DNA from 3 places in the Paenibacillus sp. HJGM_3 genome. Region 1 is predicted to be linked to each of the others. Evidence: riboswitches for the same ligand, from Rfam matches in the RefSeq annotation. Region 1 holds a riboswitch; each other region holds the start of a gene.
What was found. Region 1 has a riboswitch for cyclic di-AMP ahead of ACI5FR_RS13375 (hypothetical protein). Riboswitches for the same ligand answer to the same signal wherever they lie in the genome.
Positions count from the first base shown of each region.

Region 2: linked by a shared signal. The riboswitch ahead of ACI5FR_RS19865 (3D domain-containing protein) and the one ahead of ACI5FR_RS13375 (hypothetical protein) in region 1 are both predicted to bind cyclic di-AMP.
Region 3: linked by a shared signal. The riboswitch ahead of ACI5FR_RS31145 (C40 family peptidase) and the one ahead of ACI5FR_RS13375 (hypothetical protein) in region 1 are both predicted to bind cyclic di-AMP.

Region 1 covers NZ_JBJGED010000010.1:111,075-116,127, reverse strand. Annotated here, with positions in the region: gene ACI5FR_RS13390 (helix-turn-helix domain-containing protein) at 1-483, shown strand, start outside; gene ACI5FR_RS13385 (TetR/AcrR family transcriptional regulator) at 1,023-1,610, shown strand; gene ACI5FR_RS13380 (MATE family efflux transporter) at 1,659-3,017, shown strand; cyclic di-AMP (ydaO/yuaA leader) riboswitch at 3,210-3,376, shown strand; gene ACI5FR_RS13375 (hypothetical protein) at 3,501-3,947, shown strand; gene ACI5FR_RS13370 (AraC family transcriptional regulator) at 3,942-4,799, opposite strand; gene ACI5FR_RS13365 (glycoside hydrolase family 2 TIM barrel-domain containing protein) at 4,938-5,053, shown strand, end outside.
Region 2 covers NZ_JBJGED010000018.1:109,797-114,849, reverse strand. Annotated here, with positions in the region: gene ACI5FR_RS19885 (helix-turn-helix domain-containing protein) at 1-71, opposite strand, end outside; gene ACI5FR_RS19880 (AbrB/MazE/SpoVT family DNA-binding domain-containing protein) at 558-806, opposite strand; gene trmL (tRNA (uridine(34)/cytosine(34)/5-carboxymethylaminomethyluridine(34)-2'-O)-methyltransferase TrmL) at 937-1,401, opposite strand; gene ACI5FR_RS19870 (response regulator transcription factor) at 1,563-2,279, shown strand; cyclic di-AMP (ydaO/yuaA leader) riboswitch at 2,471-2,650, shown strand; gene ACI5FR_RS19865 (3D domain-containing protein) at 2,660-3,544, shown strand; gene ACI5FR_RS19860 (polysaccharide deacetylase family protein) at 3,557-4,684, opposite strand; gene ACI5FR_RS19855 (helix-turn-helix domain-containing protein) at 4,917-5,053, shown strand, end outside.
Region 3 covers NZ_JBJGED010000042.1:48,999-54,051, forward strand. Annotated here, with positions in the region: gene ACI5FR_RS31130 (YheC/YheD family endospore coat-associated protein) at 1-140, shown strand, start outside; gene ACI5FR_RS31135 (NlpC/P60 family protein) at 271-1,338, shown strand; cyclic di-AMP (ydaO/yuaA leader) riboswitch at 1,475-1,613, shown strand; gene ACI5FR_RS31140 (NlpC/P60 family protein) at 1,619-2,440, shown strand; cyclic di-AMP (ydaO/yuaA leader) riboswitch at 2,582-2,720, shown strand; gene ACI5FR_RS31145 (C40 family peptidase) at 2,727-3,290, shown strand; gene ACI5FR_RS31150 (CapA family protein) at 3,387-4,487, opposite strand; gene ACI5FR_RS31155 (YheC/YheD family protein) at 4,706-5,053, shown strand, end outside.

The DNA.
Region 1 (5,053 bases):
TTGAAGCTGCCCGGCGAGGAGCTGGGCGACGGGGGTCGGTCGGGGTCTGCGCGTTCGGCGGCGGTGCAGCTGCATACCGTCGACGAGCTGTCCGCCGCCCTGGGGGCGCGGCTCGCCACGGTGTGCGGGCTCATCCGCTCCAAGCGCGAGGAGCGCGATCCGATCATCCACTTCGCGCTCGAGTATATGGAGACCCACTATACGAAGGATGTCACGCTCGATATCGTGGCCGGCAAGCTGAACATCACGCCCGGGTACTTGTCGACCTACTACAAGGAGAAGACGGGCAACAACTTCATCGATACGCTGAATGAGATTCGGATCAAGAAGGCGGCGGAGATTCTCCGCCAGACGGACCTGCGCATCCAGGACATCGCCGAACAGGTCGGCTACTTGAACATGAACTCGTTCTACCGCATGTTCAAGAAGTTCATGGGCATCACCCCGACCGACTTCCGGAAGATGAAGCAGGAGGAGTTGTAGGTGTGTTTGGAGGGCTGGACAGCGAGCATATGCCGCGGACATGAAGATCGAGGGGGGAGGTCCCATGGAGAGGGATTTTCTCCCTCTTTTTTGCCCGGAAATGCCCGATTTCGCGTCATGAGAGGGAAAACCTCCCTCACTTTTGTCCGAAACTGCCCCATTCCGGAAGAAACCGCCCAAAAAAGAGGGAGCTTTTCCCTCTCCCATCGCCCTAGGCGAGCGATCGCGCTCAAAGAGGGGGAGGTTTTCCCTCTGCCTCGGTGTGGCTCAGAATAGCGCGCAGATTGGTCATCCGACACATGTGGGAGCACGAGTTAAGGTGGGAGTACAGACAAGTAATCATATGCTAACGTGGGTGAGCAGACATTCGAGGGATGGGTCTCGCAGCTGACCTCATGGAATTCATACGCTTGCACTTAATTAACTGACGATAGTCAGTTTTTTTGTTGATTTCAGGCAAACATCCGTGTTATCATACCCTACATACTAACCTGACCGTAGTCAGGTAAAATAAAGACTTCCGAAGGGGGGCGCGCGGGATGAACCGAAGAGATGAGATCAAGAAAGTCGCGGTCAGCCATTTGCTGCAGTACGGATTCGAAGGGACGAAGCTGGCGGAAATCGCCGACGAGGTCGGCATCAAAAAGCAGTCGATGTACGCTCACTTCGCGAGCAAAAAAGAGCTCGTCATCGAGATTCACGAGGAAGCGACCAAGCAGGAAATCGCCTTCCTGACCCTGTTCTTCGACGAGCATAGGGGCGTGCCGCTACGGAAGCTGCTCGATCGATTCGTGATCGAGATGCGAGACCGCTATTCGGACAATCAGAACGTAAAGCTCATGTTCCTCATGGCCTTCATGCCGCCCGAGCAGCTGCAGGAGCTGTTCCTGACGATGTACGAGCTCTACTCCCACCATCTGCTCCATCTGCTGGAGCTCGCTTCACGGGGAGATTCGACCCTTCGCGTCGATCCCAAGGAATGCGCCTTGGCGGTGCACACCATTTATGAAGGGTTGTCCGCCAAGCTTATTTTCGGCAACGCCGATTATTTCATTCAAGCGTCGACTACGACCTTTACCTTGCTGTGGCAAGGGCTGCTTCATCCCGGCGAATCGGTGGTGAGCTGAACCCCCAGCCGTTATCGCGGTTAAGTCTATATCATCTAGAGGTGCACCATGCAAGCGACCAACAACAATATCAACGACAACAATAAACTACTATCCCTCGAAACCGATTCCGTGGGCAAAGTGTTCGTCCGCTACCTAATCCCGTCCTTGATCGGCATGTTCATGATGTCCGTGAACGTAGTGGTAGACGGAATCTTCGTCGGACAACGGCTGGGCGAGGTGGCGCTGGCCGGCGTCAACGTCGCGGTTCCGGTGTTCTCGATCTACATCGCCATCTCGCTTTGGATCGGCATAGGGGGCGCGGCCCTCTATTCCAGACACTTGGGCGCGAGGGAGATTCGAGAGGCACGGGCCGTCTTCACGCACTCCCTGACGCTCATCTTCAGCCTGACCTTGCTGCTAGCCGCGATCACCTATGCCTTCCGCCAGCCGGTGGCTGTCTTCCTCGGCGCCAACGACGACACCATGCCGTATGTCATGGAGTATATGCACGTGATGCTGATCGGCGGCTTCGCCATCACCGTACAGAATGCGTTCAGCATCTTCGTCCGCAACGACGGCAATCCGAACTTGTCCATGGCTTCATTGATCGTAACCGCCGGCATCAATATTGTCCTGAACTATATCTTCTTGTTCGTGCTCGATTTCGGCGTGGGCGGCTCGGCGCTCGCTCTCGTGATCGGGGCGGCTGTCGGGGCGGGCGTCCTGTTCCTTCATTTCGGGCGCGCGAACAGCACCTTGCGCTTCGCCCTCCCCCGCCCCTCGTGGAGGCTGGCGAAGCTGACGTTCACGATCGGCTTCCCCAGCTTTATCGCCGAGGTCGGGATCGCCGTCTTCACGGCGGGCTACAACATGGCGATGGTGCGCTGGGCGGGTACGGTCGGCGTCTCCGCCTTCTCGATTCTGAACTATGTCCACAGCGTGATGCTCATGCTGTTCATCGGGATGGGATCGGCCGTTCAGCCGCTCGTCAGCTATTATCGCGGGGCTCAGCTGGTGGACCGGCAGCGGTCGACGATCCGCATCGCCGTGCGGACCGCGTTCGGCACCGGACTCGCCGTGCTGCTCATCGGTCTTACGTTCGCGGGCGGCATCGTCTCCCTGTTCGGATCGTTCCCCGCGGAAGTACGGGATTTGGCGGTTACCGGCATCCGGCTCTTTTTCATCGGCTACTTGTTCATGGGCGTCAACTTCGTCATGATGACCTATTTCCAAGCGACCGATCAGGTGAAGATGGCTACATGGATTACGGTGGCCCGTGAAATGCTGCTGATGGTGGCGATTTTATTCACCCTGCCTTACTGGATCGGGACGACCGGGATTTGGCTCGCGATTCCGCTGTCGGAGCTGATCGTACTGCTGACGGTGTATGCCTATCTGCGCCGCCGTTACAGCCGCCCGACTTAACGTTATTCCACATTCTGTAAATCATGACACAGCAAGGTTACGATAATGGATGATAAACGTTGCAATGCCGCAATAAGAGACGAAACCTTCTGCTGTTTCCGTTACCCTCGTCAATAAAGTCCAAAACCCGCCTTAACTCTCTGCCACTCGGGTTTACTTTGTTAGCGGAACCACGTATGATGTGTTCAACAACTTCATATTCCGTTGAATTCCCGAACAGGGAAACGGGGGAACCAACCGAGATCATCCGTGAGGATGGTTTCATGGGGTGAATCCTTTCACAAGCTTCACTGTGAATGGTAGGACACTCTCAAGTCCGAATCCGTCAGCTAACCTCGTAAACGTGATTGAGAGAGAACCTTGATCGCGCCTTGCAGCAACCGACTCGAACGTTATGCAAGAAGCCCGAGAGTAGAGTTTCTCTGCTCCGGGCTTCTTTTTGCTGCGCGTGAATCGATCCAATCACGAAGGGGGTGGTCCATCATGGATGAGCGATGTCGTCCATTCGCGCAACCATATCGTATAAAAAGAAAGGAAATCGGCATGAATATCCTTTATCCGATTATCGTGTTAATTTTGTTCGTACAATGGCTCGTGTGGCTTTCAGGGAAGCACAAGGAGCTTTGGATCATAAGAGGGAACAAGCGGCGGGTTAAGCCGGTTTATGCGCTCATGCTCCTGGCGGCAGCGGTGCTCGGTGTCGCGGGAATAACGGTTGGACTCGCTAGGGTCGCCGCCTCGTCTACGCCTGAGATTTTATGGCCTGTTCTTATCACTCTGCTGTTGATCGGCCTGATCTTTTTGTTGTGCTTAAAAGTGTTCTTGATGGACAGCCGCCCCACCTTTAAAGCGGTCTTGTATCCGAGTTTAACCTTCTCGTGCTTTTTGCTCGGCATTCAGTTGGTTTGTTTATTCATTTTGCAGCTATAGGGAGCCTTTCATCGGCTCTCCCGCAAACTTGGAGGGAACGACTCCATACGCTCGGCGAAAAAGGCGCGCGAAATAGATCGGCTCCATCCCTACATACCCGGCCACTTGCGCCACGGTCAGCCCGCCCTGCTGCCTCAGCAATTCCGCAGCCGTCTGCAGCCGAATCCGCTGCAAATCCTGCAAGGGAGTCGTGCCATGCACCTCCTTGAACAGCCGGATGACCTGCTTGGGCGAATACCCGACGTAGGAGGCCAGCTCCTTCAGCGAAAATCGCAAATGCATGTGGTCGTACATAAATTGAGTCGCCCGGTCCACCACCTGGTCCCGATACCGTCTTGGCGTTACATCCCGGGTAGAATTTGCAGCGCGGTCCGGCTTGGCGGCTTGCTTGCGGATCTCGACCAGCAAGGCGAACAGCCTCTCGCTGCAGGCCCACACGTCGTAGTCCGGTCCGGAGTGCAGCCATAGCTCGCGCAACAGGTCGGCGATCCGATCCATCTCCTTCAGCATCACTTGGAAGGGCGCCCGGTCGTAGCCCATCATTGGACTGAAGCCGGGTTGCTTTTCGAGGAACGTGGCGTACCCGACATGCCAGGGCTGCCCCGGGTTCGGCCTGTACTCATGGGGGAAATGATCGGGAATGTACAGCATGGTCCCCGGTCGTAGAATGTCCCAATCGTCTTGGCCGATCGGACGGAATGTCCCGGTACCGGACAGGGTGAAGAACAGCTGTCGCGCGGAGAACCCGGCAAGCCGGGACATGGGCTGTTGATGCTCGGTTCCTACAGTATAAAGGCTGATCGGGATTCCGTTGTCCTCGGCGGTGATCAAATTCGTTCTTAGGGCAAGCACGCTCGTAGTCTCCTCTCTCCTTCAGGATGTCCTTTTTGTGCGGATGAATGTCTCTTTTGAGCCATAGGCGAGTCCAGTATACCACAACTATAATCAGAAGGGATTGGACCCAACTTCAAGTTGAAGGAGAGATTCGCATTGAACCCCATCGCCGCTTATTGGGAAAATCTTAACGTACTCGAGGTCAACCGGGAACCGGCACGCGCCCACTACATTCCATATGGCAGTATCGCGGAAGCCAAGAACGCCAAACG
Region 2 (5,053 bases), on a different contig from region 1:
GCTCTTGTTCCGCTAAGTGCTTCTTGTGCAACTTTCATTCGCATTTCTTCATAGATCGTTGGGTTTTTCATGATCATCAGCCCCCTTCACCAATAGTGTAATTCATTTCACTATGATGACTCCATTCCAATTATGGGGCTTTGAAGAAAAGACCGAAAGAGAGGGAGATTTTCCCTTTCATCGAAGCAAAAGGCACCGTTTCATCGGAAAAAGAAGGAGGTTTTCCCTCTGCAACAGTCTCCGCAAGGCCTGGCTCCAATAAGGAGCGATTTCCAACCCCCAGTCACACGACTTTTTCGGCTTATCCCGCCTAGCGTCTCGGATCCTGACAAGTAACTCGACTTTCTCGGCCTAAGCTCGCTTATCCCGTCCAGTAACACGAGATGTCGGCACTGTCCATCCTCCCCCTGTGAAGCCGTCTTTAAAAACAAGAGACGTGCCCTCGCCCTGTCCGGACGAAGCACGTCTCTTTCCTTGTATCGTCTATTCTTTTGCGCGAGTCTGGGGTGTAGGGTGTTTCGCTCGTCATTCCGCTGGGATCCGCAAGATCAAGTCGCTTAAGCTCGAATCTGGGCCATTTCCCCCATGCAGCCTTCGCAAATGTGCTTCTCGCGGTATTCGGTAACGCCGTTCATTTCTCCGCAAAACACACATTTCGGGCGATACCGCTCCAGCAAAATTTGATCCCCGGCAACCAAAATTTCCACAGGGTCGCCTTCATTCATTTTGTAACGTTTCCTTAACGACTTCGGTAAAACAATTCTGCCTAGTTGATCTACTTTGCGTACGACTCCGGCAGGCCTCATCATACTTCCCCCTCCCCAGGATCCTCAAGAAAGCTCGAAATTACAATGATAATCATTCGCTGTGCACGATGAAAAATCCTTCTAAAGACTCATTCACAAAGGGGAATCTTTTGAAATTCTACGCGAAAAATCAATGTAAGCCGAGAAAGCCGTTCTGCCGAAGCCCCTCGAACAGCACGATGGCCGCCGAGTTGGATAAATTCAGCGACCGGACGGCATCCGTCATCGGCATCCGAATGCATGTCTCGCGGTTCGCCTCGATCAGCTCCGGCGGAAGCCCCTTGGTCTCCTTGCCGAATACGAAGAAATCGCCGTCCCGGTACTCAAACTCGGTATAGAGACGGGTCGCCTTGGTAGTCGCATAGAAATAGCGAGCATCTGGAAACTTCGCCTGCAGCTCCTGGAAAGAGTCATAGTAATCGATCTTGACGGAATGCCAGTAATCGAGTCCCGCCCGTTTGAGCGTCTTGTCATCGGTTTGGAATCCGAGCGGCCGCACCAAGTGCAGGTATGTTCCCGTAGCCGCGCAAGTGCGGGATATGTTGCCGGTATTGGCCGGTATCTCCGGCTCGACTAGGACGATATGAAAAGCCAATGCGTTCACCTCGCGTTTCATTATACAACAAATTTGCCGCGATTTTTAACACCCGCTTTACGAATGATTAATATCGGCATGACGTTGCCGGGCGATAATGGAGCTAATCTTAACGTTAGGGTACCACCTGCGACCCAGACTGTGACATAAAGGAGACGATGATGATGAAAAAACGAATCCTTGTCGTTGATGACGAACCCTCGATCTCCATGCTGATTGAATTCAATCTGAAGCTGGTCGGATATGAGGTGCAATGTGTGTTTGACGGGGAGGCGGTCTTCGACGTGCTGCCCCAGTTTCGCCCGGATCTGATCGTGCTCGATCTGATGCTGCCCAAGCTGGACGGCATCCAAGTGTGCCGGAGGCTGCGCAGCCAAGGCAATCTCGTCCCGATCATCATGCTGACCGCCCTGCAGGACTTGTCGGATAAGATCACCGGTCTCGACAACGGCGCGGACGATTATATGACGAAGCCATTCAGTCCGCAGGAGCTCGTCTCCCGGATCCAGGCGATTCTGAGACGCCTCCACACGCTGCCGGCCAATACGGAGGAGACGATCGAGATCGGCCCCCTCGAGCTGCGCCCCGCGCAGCGGGAAGTGTTCTTGCACGGCAATCCGATCGAGCTGACGCCGAAGGAATTCGAGCTGCTCTCGTTCCTGTGCCAACACCGGGGCAAGGTGCTCAGCCGACAACAGCTGCTGCACGGGGTTTGGGACTACCATTTCCTCGGAGACACGCGCATCGTGGACGTCCACATCAGCCATCTGCGCGACAAAATCGAGAAAAACGCCCGCACGCCCGAATACATCATTACGATTCGCAATGTGGGCTACAAGCTGCTGGAGCCGCCTGTCAAAAAAGAGTCGTTTGCTTAAAGGGCATTTCTACCATCAAATCTAGACACTCGAAACCCCGTAAAACTTTGCTCAGCGCTAAGAAATTAGCGCTTTTTTGTTTGCTTTCCGGCGCCCTCGAGAATTACAAATGCTTACAAACTAAAGCGTTTACATAAACAATTACCAAATTTTTAGGGTTTTTCCCTACTGTTGTCGTATGTTAGCCTGTTAACTAAGCACGGCCGAGACTTTCTTTCCAGTTCATGGATGGAAAGTGCGGGGGACGCAGGATTGTACGAACGAATCAGGATGGAGTTCGTTCGTTTGGGGTGAATCGTTCACGAAAACGTAGGGTTGTATCCTCAGCCCAAACCCGACAGCTAACCTCGTAGGCATCAACACAAAAGGAGCGATGTACATTGAAAAGCAAGCTTTTCAGCAGAACGATGGTTACCATCGCACTGGGTGCGCTCTGTGTCGGCGGGACGACCGTCTTCGCGGAAAGCCTAGTTTCGAAGCTGAATCCGGATGAGGAGAAGTCCCCTGCAGCGGAAGCAACGCTCCGCGCCACCACGAGCGCCGATTCCCAAAATGGGATAAGCCTGATTTCTTCCGAACCGATCCACTTCGACCTGCTGGCAGGTTGGGACCTGCAGCGCCCGCAACTGATCGACACGATCGCGAAGAACGAAGCGGCGGCGGCTAGGGCGGCAGCTCAGACCGCGGCGGCTCAAGCCTCGATCGCGGCGGCAGCGGCACAAGCTGCAGCAGCGGCGGCACCACAGGCAACGCCTGCACCCGCAACTGCGCCGGCAGCTACGCCTGCGGCGAAGCAAGCGCCGATCGTGAACAAAGCCAAAACGGCAGCAGCTGCGGCAAAAGCGAAGCCTGCGGCAAGCGCTCCGGCGCAAACGATGGCGGCGGCCGATACACAGGCGGCACAAGCCGGACAAGCCGTTCAGGATCACCAAGGCAAATCGTACACGTTTAAGAAAGTGCTGAATGTAACCGCTTCGGCCTACTCCGACGCGCCGGAAGAAAACGGCGGCTACGGTGGACTCGACTATTACGGGAACGCGCTGAAGCTGGGTACGATCGCGGTGGATCCGAAAGTCATCCCGCTCGGTTCGAGCGTCTTGATCAAGGGATACAGCTTTAACGGCCTGCCTCAGACGCTCGTCGCCAAAGCTACCGACATCGGCGGAGCGATCCAAGGCAACCGGATCGATATTTTCATCCCCGGGTCCAAATCGTTCGTGAACTCCTTCGGGCTGCAAAAGGTTCAAGTGTACGTGTTGAACTAAGGAACGTTGTACCTACATTTGCTTGGATAGCTTCAATAATTGCGGGACGGTTACGAGTTCGTAGCCGTCCGCTTTTATTTTGGAAATCACCGTCGAGAGCGCCGCTACGGTGCCGGACAAATTTTGCTTGTCTCCCCCTGCGGAATGCTGCAGCACAATCGCGCCCCCCCTGGCATGGCTTATGATGTTGTGCGAGACTTGATCGGCCGAGAGACCTTTCCAGTCCAAGGAATCGATATTCCAATTCACGATTACATACCGGTTCGAGCCCGTCCACTGCAGCTGCTCCTCCGTAATCTCACCGTAGGGAGGGCGAATCAGCTTCGGGGTATAGCCGATTTGGGCCTGGAGGATCGCGGAGGTTCGATCGATCTGCTGCTTGTACTCCTCTACCGACAACTTGGTGAACAACGGATGGCTGTAGGAATGGTTGCCGATTACATGGCCTTCCTGCACGATTCGCTGCACGATATTTGGGTTCGCCTCGGCGCGTTTCCCCAGTAAGAAGAACGTCGCTTTGACCTGATGCGCCTTCAGCACATCCAGAATTTGCGGCGTATACAGCTGGTCCGGGCCATCGTCGAACGTAAGGGCAATGCGCTTGACCCCGGGCTGGCCGTTCACTTTGAAGATGTCGGAATATTTGTGCCTCAGCTCGCCCAATGTAAGCTTTCGCTTAGCCTGCTGCTCCTGCTGCCGCTGCACGGGGATGGCAGGCTTTTTGCTTTTGACGGAGGCGGCCGGCGACGTCGGTGTCTGCGTCGGCGCGGGAGCCGGAACCGGGGCCGCCGCCTGAAGCGGCGAAGCCGGGTCCGTTGTCGCGGCGGGGGCCGGTATGGGGCTGGCCGGGTCGGATTGCCCGACGATAAACCGATATTGCTTCGCAGGCGTCGAGAATTGAACACGGCCGCTAAGGCCGGCGTCCCCGGCGCTTCCTGCGCTTCCGGTGCTTCCGCTCAGCTCCTGCTGCTCCTGGCTCGGCTGCAAGATCCCGGGCGGGTCTTGCGAGGCCGACTTGGACGTCGAACCGGCCGAACAAGCGCTCAGGACGAGCGCGATCGTCCAGACGGCAGCCCCGGCAATTCGCCTGCCCGATGACAGTCCCCGATCTTGTCCCTTGCTACGATAGCCTCGCCTCATCACACGCACTCCCCACACATTTTTCCCTAGTATGTGCAGGAATTCGGATTGGCACTCCGTTGATGATTCGAATTTAAACGCGACCAGCAGGGAGCCCGGAATTTTTGCTGCAATGGGGAGAAAGCCTGGATGCAACCTGAGATTGCGGGCCGCTCGCAACCAAAGCGAGCTTTACTTTTGCATACGGTCCGACCACAATGGACTTATCCAATGCAGAAAGGCAGCTGGTCCTATGATCTTTGGGGAGAAGTTGAAAACGGAAAGAAAGAAGATGGGCTGGTCTCAAGACGAATTGGCCGAGAGGCTGTTTGTAACCCGGCAATCGGTTTCGAAATGGGAGAACGGTCAAAACTACCCGAGTATTGAGAT
Region 3 (5,053 bases), on a different contig from region 1:
TTAAGCCCGGAAGGGCCGTCATTCGGCAAGTCTATGGCAAAAAAGCGTGGGAGCAAAGCTTCCAAAGACCGTTTCAATATGCCCGGGATTTATACAAGAAGGAAGTCGAATCCTTACGGGAACCCCAGAAAGTGACATAAGCCTTCTCTCGTCCGGTCCAGACCGCAACGCGCGCCGTTGCGGTCTTTTATTGGTTAGAAGTACCAGTGAAATCGTTTAGTCAACCTTGGTATGATGGTACTATCAACCAAATGAGGAGCTGACTACATATTGAAGAAAAAGATTGCTAGCCTCACGCTAGCCATGACGCTGGGGCTTACAGCTGTAGCCACTGGTATTGCTTCTGCAAGCGCATCCACGACAACTTCTGCCGCTATTACCAAGTATAACCAATATATCCATGCGGACAGCTATGTGAAGGACGAGCTGTACAACGTGGCGGACTTCCGCCAGAAATACGCGAGCTTGTCCGGGACGCTTGCCTATCAAATCGTAGACCGCGCCATCTGGTATATGGAGAATGGCTATATGGTGTACGGCCACGGCTCGGACGCTTACGGCAAGTACGGATATGAGGATTGCTCCGGCTTCACCCGGCTCGTATTCGGAGATTTCGGGTTCAGCATTACGGGGGCTTCGGCTAGCTATGATACTGTCGGCACGAAAGTACAAGGCGTAGGAAAAAAGCAAGTGAACGGAAAGTGGCAACTGACCGGCATTGAAAACTTGCGCATCGGCGACATTTTGACGTGGAAACAAAACGACACCATCTCCCACGTCGCCATCTATATGGGAACGAATCGGGATGGACAACCTGTCGTGATCGGGACAAGAGCAGATGGAAACCCTACGGCTCTCGGCACAGTGGACGGCTGGGGCTACTGGTGGGGGGAAAAGTTCAACTCCGCGAGACGCGTGCTGCCTGACGATGCGATCAAGGGGATGGCGGGACATACGGCCAAAGCGCCGGTTATTCCGAATTCGTACGTCCTTCCGCCGCAGAAGCCCGTTCCGCAGTGGACGCCTCCTACAGGGGGGCAAACGCAACCGACGCCGCAGCCGACACCACAGCCACAGCCTTCACCATCGCCACAGCCGACACCATCGCCGCAGCCTAGCCAACCGCAAGCCAAAAAACAGTATGTCGTTACGCAGCACGGATGGGTGGGCCTGAAAGCTTCCGCAAGCTTGAGCTCCGCGGATGTCGGACGTCTGCAGCTCGGCCAAAAAGCCGAATTGATCAAAAAAGCGAACTCGTATTGGTATCAAATCAAGTGGAATGGAAAGACCGTTTACATAACGACCAACAGCAAGTATACGAAAGTGATCACCGAGTAAATAGCATCCTATTTTAACAGTAAAAGCTTAATTTAACATTAACCTGGAAACATTTGCGTCATGAATGCCCAATTCTCCCATGTTAGAATAAAAACGTTTCCAACCAATCTCAATCATTCAATAGGATTGGAAGCAAAACTAGAATAGGCCGAAGCTTCTTATAAAAAAGCACGGGGGACCCATTCCTATATGGGGTGAAGCCGCAAGAGCGGCAGGGTGATTACTCTTTGACCCTAATCCGACAGCTAACCTCGCAGGCCGCGAAAAGGAGAGGATTTACTTGAATCGCTTTGCGAAAGTAGTGTTGACAGGTGCCTTGGCACTGAGCCCCATCATCGGAGCCGTCTCCGTTTCCGCTGAAACGGCAGCGCCGACAGACACTCTGGCTGTTAGCAGCCAATTGGCTGTAGCCGCAGCTTCAGCAGACGCCAAACGGGAAAAAGTAGTCCAAACTGCACTATCCTTGAAAGGCCAAGTCCAATATGTAAATTGGCGGAACCGGCAAGAAGCCCACGCGCCGTACAAGACGGACTGCTCCGGGTTTACGTACCTGGTGTACCGACTGGCTAACGTTGGCGTAGGTTTGGTCAACAAGGACGATGACTCTCAAGCCAAAGTAGGGACGAAAGTGGCATGGGGCAACTTCAAAAAAGGCGATTTGATTTTCTTCGGCAATATCGGCAGCTCCAAGAGCTTGAGCGATGTAGGCCATGTCGGGATCTACATTGGCGACGGGAAGATGATACACAACGCCAACGGCAGCAAAGACGTCGTCATTTCGGACATTTATAACAGCAGCTATTACAAGAGCAGATTCTCTGTTGCTAGACGCGTCATTAATGACACGCAACAATCGCAACCGTCGCCACAGCCGCAGCCAAGTACGCCGCAAGCGAAGAAACAATATGTCGTTACGGACCACGGATGGGTTGGCTTAAAAGCTGCCGCAAGTCTGAACTCGGCTGATATGGGTAGGCTGCAATTAGGTGAGAAGGCCGAATTGATCAAAAAAGCGAACTCGTATTGGTACCAAGTCAAGGTGAATGGGAAAACGCTTTACATTACTACAAACAGCAAATATACGAAAGTGATCACGCAGTAAGAAGCATGCTATTTTAACAGCGAATGCTTAATTTATCATTAAACTGGAAACATTTACGCCATGAATTTGTCCTTTCTCGCATGTTAGAATGAAAAAGCTTCATCAAACCTCGATCGAATCGATAGGTTGGAAGCAAAAATTCTAATATAAAGGCCGAAGCTTGACATAAAAAAGCACGGGGGACCCATTTAACTATGGGGTGAAGCCGCATGAGCGGCAGGGTGATTACTCTTTGACCCTAATCCGACAGCTAACCTCGCAGGCCGCGAAAAGGAGAGGATTTATTTTGAATCGCTTTGCGAAAGTAGTGTTGACAGGTGCTCTGGCACTGAGTCCTATCATCGGAGCCGTTTCGGTTTCCGCTGAAACCGCAGCGCCTACGGACACCGTGGCAGCAAGCAGCCAATTGGCTGTAGCCGCAACTTCGGCAGACGCCAAGCGGAACAAAGTAGTCCAAACCGCACTGTCCTTGCAAAACAAAGTCCAGTATGTCAATTGGCGGAATCGGCAAGAAGCGCACGCACCGTACAAGACGGACTGCTCCGGGTTTACGTACCTGGTGTACCGACTGGCTAACGTTGGCGTAGGTCTCGTGAACAAGGACGATGACTCTCAAGCTAAAGTAGGGACGAAAGTGGCATGGGGCAACTTCAAAAAAGGCGATTTGATTTTCTTCGGCAACATGGGCAGCTCGCATAGCAAGAGCGACGTAGGTCATGTCGGGATCTACATCGGCGACGGCAAAATGATTCACAACCTCAGCAGCAGCCGAGACGTCACGATTACGAACATCTACAAAAACAGCTACTACAAGAGCAGATTTACCGTTGCAAGACGCGTTATTAACTAAGCAACAAAAGTAAACCAAGCGTCAGCCGCCCGTTCGGGCTGCTGGTGCTTGGTTTTTTTTGTTGCATTAGAGCATTATAAATCCAGGGATCCCCGCTTACAGAACCTTCAATCCGCTTTGGTCCGGATTCAAAGGAATGTGTCTTTTCACGTGCTGGTGCATTTTGGACATGCGTTCCCATTCGCCACCCGACGTGTCCGCAGGCTTCTTAAGCGCGCCCGCTAGCGGTACGACTCGGAAGACCGGCTTATTCCCGGATTTATACACGCGCACCCAGGTTGGAACGAAGTCCACATTCATGATTTGGGTCGTGCCGTCGTCTTGCTTGCGGACATGGATCTGGGTAATGACCCCAGTCAGCGTATGATCGTTTTTGTACAAGCGCGTGGAGATGAAGTTGCCAAGCGAGTACGCGGCAAACTTTTTCTTGCTTGCCCCGGACCGCTCCTTTACTTTATAGAAGACCGCGGGTTGAATTACATGGGAATGGGCGCCCAGAATAATATCCGCCCCATGTTCGAACATTAATTGAACGAGCTTTTTTTGCTCCGGATTGGCCGTTTTGCTGTATTCTCTTCCGAAGTGCATACACGCCACGATGAGATCGACCTCTTTGCTCTTCAGCCGCTTGATGTCTTCGACGATCCGCTTCGGGTCAATCAGGTTCACCGCCCACGCCGAACTTGCGGGCAAGGGCATGCGGTTCGTGCCTTTCGTATAGGCGAGCACCCCGATTTTGATCCCCTTCACCGTTTTGATCAACGTTTCCTGCGACTCGCTCGGCGTGCGTGCGGTACCCGTATGGGCGAGTTGATGCTCGTCGAGCACCTTCAACGTTCGCTTAAGTCCGCTCACGCCATTGTCGATACAATGATTATTGGCCGTGGAGAGCACGTCGAACTTGAGATTTTTCAATGTAGCGGCGAATTGATCCGGACAATTCAGCAGCGGCCACCCTGTCTTCGGGTTCCTCTTGGGTACCGTATAGCCTCCATCGGACCGCGTGGTTGAGGTAGGCCCAGCGAAATTCGTTTCCAGATTGCCTATCGTAAAGTCGGCGTTGCGCAAATACGAGGCCACGGGCTCGAAGATCGGATCGAAGTCATAACGTTTGTCCCCGGAAACCCGAGCCGACGCGATAATACGGCTTTTGATCAACAAGTCCCCCACCGCTGCAATTGTAATGTCAGTACTCATGGCTCATCTCCATTTGTTAGGTCAATATAGACCATCATATGATCCCGGCCCTTGTCCGGCCTTAGATATCCGCCCAGTTTTGGCGGTCTCCCTTTATCCCCCTTACTCCCTATCGGCATGGTACTCTTTTGCGGGGTATGGAATAGGATACAGTACGTCGATAGAAGCCTATTCATCAGACGTGCAACCGTTGTACAGCACACGGAGGAGATCCTACAGTGAATGGAAGAATGCACAATTATCCGGGCAGAAAATGGCTGAAGCACGAGTCGCTCTGGAGCGAAGAGGAGATTCGCCCCCATTTGCCCGAAACGGAGCTGTTTTCGGCAGACTCTTTCACCCGGATGGTCGACAAGCACCCCGTCGTCTTCCTGAAGCCGGACTTGGGCATGAAGGGACAGGGAGTTATAAAAGTAACCAAGGACGGAGACGACATCGTCGTTCGGACAGCTACCAGCACACATACGTACACGACACCGACGGCCGCCGCTCGCAAGCTGGAGCAGCTCATCGGGACTCAGCGCTATCTCGTGCAGCAAGGCGTCGATTTGATCCGGATCAAGGGG